DNA from 2 places in the Streptomyces sp. NPDC004327 genome. Region 2 is predicted to be linked to the other one. Evidence: predicted binding sites of a transcription regulator. Region 2 holds the regulator's gene; the other holds the start of a gene.

Region 1 (6,018 bases), on a different contig from region 2:
GCGAGGAGGTGCTTCAGTTCGCGTTCGGCGTCGGCGCGGATGGCGCGGGCCGCCGGGGACGGGGCCAGGAGCCGTACGACGGCCGGGTCGCGCAGCGGGTGGCCGTCGGGGACGTCGGGCGGGAGCGGCGGGTTGAGGCGGCCGGAGACGATCACGCGGAGGCCGTCGGCGGGCAGCAGGCCGGCGATCGAGTGGGCGTCGGCGCCCGTGGTGACGCCGCGGTCCTCGTCGAGGCCGTCGACCAGGAGCACGAGCCGTTCGCCGCGCGCCGCGCAGGCGCGGGCGGCGGTCCCGTACAGGCGCAGCAGATGGGCCTCGCGGGTGGCGGCGGTGAGCAGCGCGGGGAGGGGTTCTCCGGCGATTTCGGCGAGCTGTTCCAGGACGACGTCGGTGAAGGCGGTGGTGTCGTTCTGGGCGGCCATGCGGGCGGTGACGAAGAAGGAGACGAGCCGCACGCCCGGCGGCGGGTTCAGGGTGAACCAGGCGAGCAGGGCGGTCTTGCCCGCCCACGCGTCCGCCCGCCACCACACGTACGCCGGCCCGGAGCCGGCCCCGGCGCCCGGGCGGCAGAAGGCTTCGAGCTCGGCCAGCTCCCGCTCGCGGCCGACGAGTTCGTCGGGTGCGAGACGCCGCACCTGTTCCCGGTAGCCGGAGCGGACGGGGTGCGCCGCACCCGTACCCACCGCGACCCGGTTGCCGTCGCCGATCACCACGACGCCCTCGGCGTTCTCGACGCCGATCCCCCGCTCGGTCCCCCGTTCCATGGCCTCCATGCTGCCAGGGCATCCCCCGTTCCCGGACCTAGACTGGAAGGGTCCTACCGGGCTCGCTGACGTCTCCGGGAGGCGCCATGACCTTCGTACAGATCATCGATCTCAAGACCAGCCGGGCCGAGGACCTGAACCGGCTGATGGACCGGTGGGTCGAATCCACCAAGGGCAAGCGCACCGCCACCCACAGCATCGTCGGCACCGATCGCTCCGACGCCTCGCATGTCGTGGAGATCGTCGAGTTCCCCTCGTACGACGTGGCCATGCGCAATTCGCAGCTCCCCGAGACGGACAAGATCTTCCGGGAGATGGTCGCGCTCTGCGACGAGATGCCCACCTTCACCGACCTGGACGTCGTGCGGGACGAGGCCCTCTACAAGACCAACGCCCGTCGGCTCCTGGAGCTGCTCGGGGCGGAGGGTGAGCTGCCGCCGCTCGACGAGGTGGTCGCGGAGTCGTACCACGACCACGATCCCCACAACGAGCAGGACACCATCGGCATGGACGCGCTGCGGCGCGAGGCCGAGATGTGGCGGAAGGGCTTCGACTTCAGTTTCGAGATCGACGACCAGATCGCCGAGGGCGACCGGGTGTGCACGCGCTGGACCTGGAACGCGACCCACACGGGCGACTTCATGGGGCTCCAGCCCACCGGCATCAAGGTGGCCATGACCGGGATGACCATCTACCGCTGCCGGGACGACGGGAAGATCGTCGAGGGGTGGTGGCAGTACGACCTGCTCGGCCTGATGGGGCTGCTCGGCGTGATCGAGTCCTAGCGCCCGTCCGGCGGATCATGGCCGGACAGGCCCTGGCGGCGTGCACTCGGGAAACGGGCGAGGCCCGGTGCTCCCGCGACGGGAACACCGGGCCTCGGCCTCATGAGCTACGGAGAGCTACCGAGGCTGGGGGCCTCAGTGGGAGTGGCCGTGGCCGTGGCCGTGGCCCGCGTCCGCCGGCTCCTCTTCCTTCTTCTCCACCACGAGGGTCTCGGTGGTGAGCAGCAGGGAGGCGATGGAGGCGGCGTTCTCCAGGGCGGAGCGCGTCACCTTGACCGGGTCGATGACGCCGGCCTTGACCAGGTCGCCGTACTCGCCGGTGGCGGCGTTGAAGCCGTTGCCCTTCTCCAGCTCCGCCACCTTCGAGGTGATGACGTAGCCCTCGAGGCCGGCGTTCTCGGCGATCCAGCGCAGCGGCTCGACGGCGGCGCGGCGGACGACGGCGACACCGGTGGCCTCGTCGCCCTCCTTGCCGAGGTTGCCCTCGAGGACCTTGACGGCGTGGACGAGCGCGGAGCCACCACCGGAGACGATGCCCTCCTCGACCGCGGCGCGGGTCGCGGAGATGGCGTCCTCCAGACGGTGCTTCTTCTCCTTCAGCTCCACCTCGGTGGCGGCGCCGACCTTGATCACGCACACGCCGCCGGCCAGCTTCGCGAGGCGCTCCTGGAGCTTCTCGCGGTCCCAGTCGGAGTCCGTGGCGTCGATCTCGGCCTTGATCTGGTTGACGCGGCCCACGACCTCCTCGGAGGAGCCGGCACCGTCGACGATGGTGGTGTCGTCCTTGGAGACGGTCACGCGGCGGGCGGTGCCCAGCACGTCCAGACCGGCCTGGTCGAGCTTGAGGCCGACCTCCTCGGAGATGACGGTGGCGCCGGTGAGGACGGCCATGTCCTGGAGCATCGCCTTGCGGCGGTCACCGAAGCCGGGCGCCTTGACGGCGACGGCGTTGAAGGTGCCACGGATCTTGTTGACGACGAGAGTGGAGAGGGCCTCGCCCTCGACGTCCTCGGCGATGATCAGCAGCGGCTTGGAGGCGCCGGACTGGATGACCTTCTCGAGCAGCGGCAGGAGGTCCTGGATGGAGGAGATCTTGCCCTGGTTGATCAGGATGTACGGGTCGTCGAGGACGGCCTCCATACGCTCCTGGTCGGTCACCATGTACGGGGAGAGGTAGCCCTTGTCGAAGGCCATGCCCTCGGTGAAGTCGAGCTCCAGGCCGAAGGTGTTGGACTCCTCGACGGTGATGACACCGTCCTTGCCGACCTTGTCCATGGCCTCGGCGATGAGCTCGCCGACCTGCTGGTCCTGCGCGGAGAGCGCGGCGACGGCGGCGATGTCGGCCTTGTCGTCGATCGGGCGCGCGGTGGCGAGGAGCTCGTCCGAGACGGCCTTGACGGCGGCGTCGATGCCCTTCTTCAGGGACGACGGCGAGGCGCCGGCGGCGACGTTGCGCAGACCCTCGCGGACCAGGGCCTGGGCGAGCACGGTGGCGGTGGTGGTGCCGTCACCCGCGATGTCGTTGGTCTTGGTCGCCACCTCCTTCACCAGCTGGGCGCCGAGGTTCTCGTACGGGTCCTCGAGCTCGACCTCGCGGGCGATGGTGACGCCGTCGTTGGTGATGGTGGGCGCGCCGAACTTCTTGTCGATGACGACGTTGCGGCCCTTGGGGCCGATCGTCACCTTCACCGTGTCGGCAAGCTTGTTGACGCCGCGCTCAAGGGCGCGACGGGCGTCCTCGTCGAACTTCAGGATCTTCGCCATGGGAGCGGTTCAGCCCTCTCGGAAATCGTTGGAACGAAACTGCGCCCCGCGACGCCCGCGGGAATCCAGGGGGTCGGGGGCGCAGTTCAAGGCATCTGCAAGGTGCCTGGGATGGTCCTTGGTGACTTACTTCTCGATGATCGCGAGAACGTCGCGAGCCGAGAGGACGAGGAACTCCTCGCCGTTGTACTTCACCTCGGTGCCGCCGTACTTGCTGTAGAGCACGACGTCGCCGACCTGAACGTCGAGCGGCAGGCGCTCGCCGTTCTCGAAGCGGCCCGGGCCCACGGCGAGGACGGCGCCCTCCTGGGGCTTCTCCTTCGCGGTGTCCGGGATGACCAGGCCGGAGGCCGTGGTCTGCTCGGCGTCGAGCGGCTGGACCACGATGCGGTCCTCAAGCGGCTTGATGGCAACCTTGGAGCTGGCGGTCGTCACGATCCGACCTCCCCCTTCGGAGATCTCACGGGGTTAACTGTCTGAGGTGGCGACCAGGTCGATCCGTCGTCGCGGGTGCCGGACCTGCCCGTCGCTGTGTTGGCACTCTCCTGCGGGGAGTGCCAGAGCCGAGACTATGGCCGCGATTAGCACTCGGTCAAGCGGAGTGCCAATTCACGACCCCGTGGCGTGCGCGGCGGCCCGAACGGAGGGAACGTCCGGACGGATTCCGCGGTTCCGTACGAGAGGCCCGAGAGACCCGCGGGATCCGAGGGGCACCAGGGGCCCGAGGGGCACGATGCGAGGCGCGGCGGACCGCGAAGGGCGCACCGCGGCCGGCTTGGGGCGCGGCCGCGGGGTGACCTTCTCCGCCGCCTTGCGGCCGAGCCGTTCGATCGGGTCGACCGAGGACGCGCAGGCCGGGAGGGCGAACAGCGCGCCGGCCAGGGCCAGGGCGGCGGTGAGCCGGCGCGCCCGGCTCACACGTAGTCCTCGAGCTTCGCCACCGCGTACCCCTTGTCCGTCACGACCTTCATCAGCCGACGGACCATGTCCGGCATGGTGCCCTTCCAGTCCGCCTTGCCCCGGAAGTGGGTGAGGATGATGTCCCCGGGGTGCAGGTCCTGGTCCCATTCGCGCCACTCCATGTGGTCCACGAACGCCTCTTCCGCCCACAGCGGGACCGCCTTCACGCCGCACTTCTTGGCGGCCTGCAGGGTGTCCTCGTTGTAGTTGCCGTAGGGCGGGCGGAAGAGCTTGGGGCGGGTGCCGAACTGCTTCTGCATGATGTCCTGCATCCCGCAGATCTGCTCCTTCTGGTCGTCGTAGTCGAGACCGGGCAGATAGGGGTGGGTGAGCGTGTGGTTGTAGAGCGCGACGCCGGAGTCCCGCATCTTCCTGAAGTAGCCGTAGTCGTCCTTCACCAGGTAGTTGCTGAGGAAGGCGCTGTACGGGATCTTCAGGTCGCTCATCATGCGGATCAGGTCGGGATCCTTCTCCGCGCCGTCGTCGATCGTCAGGAAGACGACCTTCTGCTTGGTCGGCACGGTGGTGAAGACCGGCGGCATGTCCTCGCCGTCGGTCTCGAAGCCCTTGCGGGTGGTGATCTCCGGCTTCACGGCGGGTGGCTCGGGCGCGTCGAGCGGCGGCTTGGCCAGGCCCCACTTCTTCGCCGCCGCCACGCGCGCGGCCCGCGCCTCGCGCACCCGGCGCACGTAGGCGTCGAGCGCGGCGGCCGCGCCCTGCTTGCCGGCCGCCGGCTGCCCGGGCGGCTGTTTGCCCGGCGGCTGTTTGCCCGGTGCCTGTTTGCCCTGTTTGCCCGCCTGCTCGCCGGCCGCCTGCTGGCCGGCGGCCGGCTTGGCTCCGGGGTCGGTCCCGGGCTTGGCCCCGGGCTTGGCTCCCGGCTGCGCTCCCTGCTTGGCGGGCGCGGCGGCGGGGGCCGGGGCGTCCTTGTCGCCGGGGCCGGCGCAGGCGGAGGCGAGTGCGGCGGCGAGCAGGGCGGCGCCGGTCACGCGTACGGCGCGCGCTCGCCCTCGTCGCCCCTGTTGTCCCTTTTGTCGTACTAGCTGCATGGCGCCGCATCCTGTCAGCGCCGCGCCCCCGCGCCGCCCCGACACCACCGTCGCCGCCCGCACCGTCCCCCGGGCGGCCCACACCGCCCGCGACCACGACAATGGGTGGGGTGACCGACCTCGACGCCTTCGCCGCCCTGCTCGCCCCCGAGGGGCAGGCCCTGCTCGACGCCCTGCGTGACTACGACCCCGCCCAGGAGCTGGCGGTCGCCTCCCGGCTGCGCCGGGAGCATCCCGCCGAGCTGGTGTCGGCGGCGCTCGGGCAGGCCCGGCTGCGGCAGCGGGCGGTGGCGAAGTTCGGCGCCGAGGACGCGTACCGGATGTACTTCACGCCCAACGGCGTCGAGCAGTCCACCCGCGCCACCGTCGGCGCCTACCGCGCGGCCCGCCTCGAGGCGCTCGGCGTCCGCAGCGTGGCCGACCTGTGCTCCGGCATCGGCGGGGACGCGATCGCGCTCGCCCGGGCCGGGATCTCGGTGCTCGCCGTCGACCGCGACCCGCTGACCGCCGAGACCGCGCGCGCCAACGCGGCGGCGCTCGGGCTCGGCGACCTGATCGAGGTGCGGTGCGCGGACGTGACGGAGATCGACACCAGCCCGTACGACGCCGTGTTCGTCGACCCGGCGCGGCGCGGCGGCCGGGGCCGGATCTTCGACCCGGAGGCGTACTCTCCGCCGCTGTCCTGGGCGATCGAGGCGG
Region 2 (6,018 bases):
CAGCGGATCACCGCACCGCAGAACCCCGTCGTGACCTCCTCGACGACGAGGTCACGGTCCGCCGGCACCTCCGGCACGGGCGCCGATCGCTTCCAAGGGGGCGTCAGATCCGGGTTGTAGCTGCGCATTCGGGCGACGCTACGGCACCTCGAAGCGGCGTGCCAGTTCATCGCGCTGGCGTCGGACGAACGCGGCGTCCACCACGGCGCCGTGGCCCGGCACGTACACCGCGTCCTCGCCGGCCAGGGACAGCAGGCGGTCGACGGCGGCCGGCCAGCGGGCCGGGATCGCGTCCGGGCCGGCCTGCGGCTCGCCCGACTCCTCCACCAGGTCGCCGCAGAAGACGACCTCCCGCTCGCCCGGCACCAGGAGCGCCAGGTCGTGGCCGGTGTGGCCGGGGCCGGCGTTGGCGAGGAGGACCCGGCGGCCGCCGAGGTCGAGGGTCCACTCGCCGGAGACGGTGTGGCGCGGGGCCACCAGGACCTCGGCGGCCTCCGCCGCGGCCCGCTCGTCCACCCCCTGCCGTACCGCGTCCAGGCGCAGCGCCTCCGCCTCGCGCGGCAGCAGCGTGTCCATGCCCACCGCGCCGAAGACCTCCGCGCCCGCGAAGACCGCCGTGCCGAGGACGTGGTCGAAGTGCGGATGGCTGAGTGCGACATGCGTCACCCTCCGGCCGCCTGTGATCGCCGCCACCTGCGCCCGCAGCTCCGCGCCCTGCGCGAGGGTGGCTCCCGTGTCGTACAGCAGGACCCCGTCCCGCCCGGTGACCAGGCCCACCGTGGCGTCCCAGCCCGGCAGCCTGCGGCGTCCGACGCCCTCGCCGAGCCGCTCCCAGCCGTACTCTTCCCAGTCCAGATCCATGGCGTGACGCTAACCGGTACGCCGACCGGATCGCCTCCGCCGACCCCGCCTCCTTGCCAGGAGCGATGTCCGCCGCCGTACACTGGCCGGGGGTTTCCTGGCACTCGGACAGGGCGAGTGCCAAAAGTGGAGCAACCGGAACCGGATCGACAGCTGGAGGTGCGCGCGATGCTCAGCGAACGCAGACTCGAAGTGCTGCGCGCCATCGTCCAGGACTACGTCGGGACGGAGGAGCCGGTCGGCTCCAAGGCGCTGACCGAGCGCCACAAGCTCGGCGTGTCGCCCGCCACCGTGCGCAACGACATGGCGGTCCTGGAGGAGGAGGGCTACATCGCCCAGCCCCACACCAGTGCCGGCCGCATCCCCACCGACAAGGGCTACCGCCTCTTCGTCGACCGGCTGGCCGGCGTCAAGCCGCTGTCCACCCCCGAGCGGCGCGCCATCCACAACTTCCTCGACGGAGCGGTCGACCTCGACGACGTCGTCGGCCGCACGGTCCGGCTGCTCGCGCAGCTGACCCGGCAGGTCGCCGTCGTGCAGTACCCGTCGCTGACCCGTTCGACGGTCCGGCACGTGGAGCTGCTCTCGCTGGCACCCGCCCGGCTGATGCTCGTGCTCATCACGGACACCGGCCGGGTCGAGCAGCGCGTGATCGACTGTCCGGGACCCTTCGGCGAGACCTCCCTCGCCGACCTGCGGGCCCGCCTCAACAGCCGCGTCGTCGGCCGCCGCTTCGCGGACGTGCCGCAGCTGGTGCAGGACCTGCCGGAGTCCTTCGAGGACAACGAGGACCGGAGCACGGTCTCGACCGTGCTCGCGACCCTGCTCGAAACCCTGGTGGAGGAGCAGGAGGAGCGGCTCATGATCGGCGGTACCGCCAATCTGACCCGCTTCGGACACGACTTCCCCCTGACGATCAGGCCCGTCCTGGAAGCTCTGGAGGAGCAGGTCGTGCTCCTCAAGCTGCTCGGCGAGGCCAAGGAGTCGGGCATGACCGTACGGATCGGGCACGAGATCGCCCACGAGGGCCTGACGTCCACGTCGGTCGTCTCGGTCGGCTACGGTTCCGGCGGCGAGGCAGTCGCCAAACTCGGCGTGGTCGGACCGACCCGCATGGACTACCCCGGAACGATGGGAGCGGTACGCGCAGTGGCACGTTACGTCGGACAGATCCTGGCGGAGTCGTAAGTGGCCACCGACTATTACGCCGTACTGGGCGTACGCCGTGACGCTTCGCAGGACGAGATCAAGAAGGCGTTCCGGCGCCTCGCCCGCGAGCTTCACCCGGATGTGAACCCGGACCCGAAGACGCAGGAGCGGTTCAAGGAGATCAACGCCGCCTACGAGGTGTTGTCGGACCCGCAGAAGAAGCAGGTCTACGACCTCGGCGGCGACCCGCTGTCCGCCTCCGGCGGCGGCGCGGGGGCCGGTGGCTTCGGCGCGGGCGGCTTCGGGAACTTCTCGGACATCATGGACGCCTTCTTCGGAACGGCGTCCCAGCGCGGCCCGCGCTCGCGCACCCGGCGCGGCCAGGACGCGATGATCCGCCTGGAGGTGACCCTCGACGAGGCCGCCTTCGGTACCACCAAGGACATCCAGGTCGACACGGCCGTCGTCTGCACCACCTGCTCGGGCGAGGGCGCCGCGCCCGGCACCTCCGCGCAGACGTGTGACATGTGCCGCGGCCGCGGTGAGGTCTCCCAGGTCACCCGGTCCTTCCTGGGCCAGGTCATGACCTCGCGCCCCTGCCCGCAGTGCCAGGGCTTCGGCACGGTCGTCCCGACCCCGTGCCCCGAGTGCGCCGGCGACGGCCGCGTGCGGTCGCGCCGTACGCTCACGGTCAAGATCCCGGCCGGTGTCGACAACGGCACCCGGATCCAGCTCGCGGGCGAGGGCGAGGTCGGCCCCGGCGGCGGCCCCGCCGGCGACCTGTACGTCGAGATCCACGAGATCCCGCACGAGACCTTCCAGCGTCGCGGCGACGACCTGCACTGCACGGTCACCATCCCGATGACGGCGGCCGCGCTCGGCACGAAGGTGCAGCTCCAGACCCTCGACGGCCTTGAGGACGTCGACATCCGCCCGGGCACCCAGTCCGGCCAGTCGATCCCGCTGCACGGCCGTGGCGTCACCCATCTGCGCGGCAACGGGCGAGGCGACCTGATCGTCCACGTCGAGGTGCAGACCCCGACGAAGCTCGACCCGGAGCAGGAGCGACTGCTGCGCGAGCTGTCGAAGCTCCGCGGCGAGGAGCGCCCGCTGGGCCAGTTCCAGCCGGGGCAGCAGGGGCTGTTCTCGCGCCTGAAGGACGCGTTCAACGGGCGCTAGGCGTCTGCCGGACGCGTTCGACGGGCACTGGGCCCCGTTCCGTACGGTCGAGAGGGCGGCCCGCACCCGGTGCGGGCCGCCCTCTCGGGTACCGGCATGACACGATGCCTGCATGTCCACCGCTCTGAACGATCTCTCTCGTCATCCGATCGTGCAGGCCCCCATGGCGGGTGGCGCCTCCTGTCCCGAGCTCGTCGGTGCCGTGTGCGAGGCGGGCGCGCTGGGCTTCCTGGCCGGTGGGTACAAGACCGCGGGCGGGCTGTACCAGGAGATCAAGCAGGTGCGCGCGCTCACCGCGCGGCCGTTCGGGGTCAACCTGTTCATGCCGCCGGGCGGCCAGTCCGCGGATCCGGCGGCCGTGGAGGTGTACCGGCACCAGCTGGCCGGTGAGGCCACCTGGTACGAGACGGAGCTCGGCGACCCCGAGCAGGGCCGGGACGACGCCTACGACGCCAAGCTGGCGATCCTGCTCGACGACCCGGTGCCGGTCGTCTCCTTCACCTTCGGCTGCCCGGACCGCGACGCGCTCCACGCGTTCGCCCGGGTCCGCACGTACACGATCGTCACCGTCACCTCGGTCGAGGAGGCCCGGACGGCCGAACGGGCCGGGGCCGACGCGGTCTGTGTGCAGGGCACGGAGGCCGGCGGGCACCAGGGCACGCACCGCAACGACCCGGCCGACGGGCCGGGCGCCGGGAGCGGCCGCGGGCTGCTGCCGCTGCTGACCGAGGTCCGCGAGGCCGTGCGGCTGCCGATCATCGCGACCGGCGGGATCATGCGCGGGCGGCAGATCGCCGCCGTGCTCGCGGCGGGCGCCGACGCCGCCCAGCTCGGCACGGCCTTCCTCGGCTGCCCCGAGTCCGGGGCGCATCCGCTGCACAAGCGCGCCCTGACCGACCCGCTGTTCACGCACACCGAGCTGACCCGGGCGTTCTCGGGGCGGCCGGCGCGGGGCCTGGTGAACCGTTTCATGCGCGAGCACGGGCCCTACGCCCCGGCCGCCTACCCCGAGATCCACCATCTGACCGCCCCGGTGCGCAAGGCCGCCGCGACCGCCGGGGACCCGCAGGGCATGGCGCTGTGGGCCGGGCAGGGCCACCGGCTGGCCCGGGAGCTGCCGGCCGGGCGGCTCGTCGAGATCCTGGCGGAGGAGCTCGCCGAGGAACTCGCGGCCCTCGGTACCGTCACCCGCTGAAGCGACTCAAGCGACTCAAGCGACTCAAGAAACCAAGCAACAGGAGCACCACGTGACCGCACCCGTCTTCGTCGTCGACGCCGTCCCGTCCGTCGGCGGGTTCCTCCTCGACGGGCCGGAGGGCCGGCACGCCGTCTCCGTGAAGCGGCTGCGCGCGGGGGAGGAGCTGGTGCTCACCGACGGGCGCGGCGCCTGGGCGGAGTGCGTGGTCGCCGCCGCCGAGGGCAAGGACCAGCTGACCGTCGACGTCACCGCCGTCCACGAGGACCCGGAGCCCGCGCCCCGGATCACCGTCGTCCAGGCGCTGCCCAAGGGCGACCGCGGCGAGGTGGCCGTCGAGACCATGACGGAGACCGGCGTCGACGCGATCGTGCCGTGGGCCGCGTCCCGCTGCATCACCCAGTGGAAGGGCGACCGCGGTCTGAAGGCGCTCGGCAAGTGGCGGGCCACCGCGCGCGAGGCCGGCAAGCAGTCGCGCCGCACCCGCTTCCCCGAGGTCGCCGAGCTGATGACGTCCAAGCAGGCCGCCGCGCTGCTCGCGGGCGCCGACTTCGCCGCCGTGCTGCACGAGGACCGCGACCACCCGAGCGGCGCCCTCGCGACGGCCGAGCTGCCCGCGACGGGGTCGATCGTGCTGGTCGTCGGGCCCGAAGGGGGCGTGTCCCCGGAGGAGTTGGCGCTCTTCGAGGAGGCGGGCGCCCGGCCGTACCGGCTCGGCCACAGCGTGCTGCGCACGTCGACGGCGGGGACGGCGGCCGCGGCGCTGGTGCTCGGGCGGACGGGACGCTGGTCGTAGGCCGCGGCCGCGGCTGATGATCCGGTCGGGGCCCGCGTTGTCGGCGGGCCCCGATAGCATTTGATCGACATCGAGAGCGACCGAGGCGAGGAGGCCCGGGCCATGGCCGGAGAGCCGCAGAGCGACTGCCTGTTCTGCAAGATCGCGGAGGGGGAGGTCCCGGCGACGATCGTGCGCGAGACGGAGACCACGCTCGCGTTCCGCGACATCAACCCGCAGGCACCCACGCACGTCCTGGTGATCCCGCGGCTGCACTACCCCGACGCCGCGTCCCTCGCCGCCGCGGCGCCGACGGTCGCCGCGGACATACTGCGCGAGGCCGGCGCCGTCGCCGAGCAGGAGAAGATCGACGGCAGCGGCTTCCGCATCATCTTCAACACCGGTGCGGGCGCCGGTCAGACGGTCTTCCACGCCCACGCGCACGTGCTGGGCGGCCGCGGCCTCAACTGGCCGCCCGGATAGGCCGGGACGGTCCCCTTGTCCGTACGTGAACTGGTCGTGCTCGGCACGGCCAGCCAGGTCCCGACCCGGCACCGCAACCACAACGGCTATCTGCTGCGCTGGGACGGGCAGGGCATCCTCTTCGACCCCGGCGAGGGCACCCAGCGCCAGATGCTGCGGGCCGGGGTCGCGGCGCACGACCTCGACCGGATCTGCGTCACGCACTTCCACGGGGACCACTCGCTGGGCCTGGCCGGGGTGATCCAGCGGATCAACCTCGACCAGGTCCCGCACCCGGTCACCGCGCACTACCCGGCGAGCGGACAGCGCTTCTTCGACCGGCTGCGGTACGCGACGGCCTACCGCGAGACCGTGAAGCTGGCGGAGGCGCCGGTCG

Evidence for each region. Region 2 encodes HrcA, which represses chaperone genes, less so after heat shock. Its sites were predicted from a motif close to TTNGCACTCNGNNNNNCNGAGTGCNAA; they were not measured.
Region 1: a site for HrcA is predicted at 3,895-3,921, ahead of groES (co-chaperone GroES). Genes of this name have one in related genera too.

Annotation. Positions count from the first base shown of each region.
Region 1 is NZ_JBIAME010000003.1:548,621-554,638, reverse strand. It holds gene ACFYU9_RS13170 (hypothetical protein) at 1-764, opposite strand, end outside; gene ACFYU9_RS13165 (ester cyclase) at 851-1,549, shown strand; gene groL (chaperonin GroEL) at 1,685-3,313, opposite strand; gene groES (co-chaperone GroES) at 3,440-3,748, opposite strand; gene ACFYU9_RS13150 (polysaccharide deacetylase family protein) at 4,228-5,319, opposite strand; gene ACFYU9_RS13145 (methyltransferase domain-containing protein) at 5,421-6,018, shown strand, end outside.
Region 2 is NZ_JBIAME010000002.1:506,825-512,842, forward strand. It holds gene ACFYU9_RS08275 (DUF3097 domain-containing protein) at 1-128, opposite strand, end outside; gene ACFYU9_RS08280 (MBL fold metallo-hydrolase) at 139-861, opposite strand; gene hrcA (heat-inducible transcriptional repressor HrcA) at 1,030-2,049, shown strand; gene dnaJ (molecular chaperone DnaJ) at 2,050-3,189, shown strand; gene ACFYU9_RS08295 (nitronate monooxygenase) at 3,302-4,384, shown strand; gene ACFYU9_RS08300 (16S rRNA (uracil(1498)-N(3))-methyltransferase) at 4,437-5,180, shown strand; gene ACFYU9_RS08305 (histidine triad nucleotide-binding protein) at 5,283-5,642, shown strand; gene ACFYU9_RS08310 (ribonuclease Z) at 5,658-6,018, shown strand, end outside.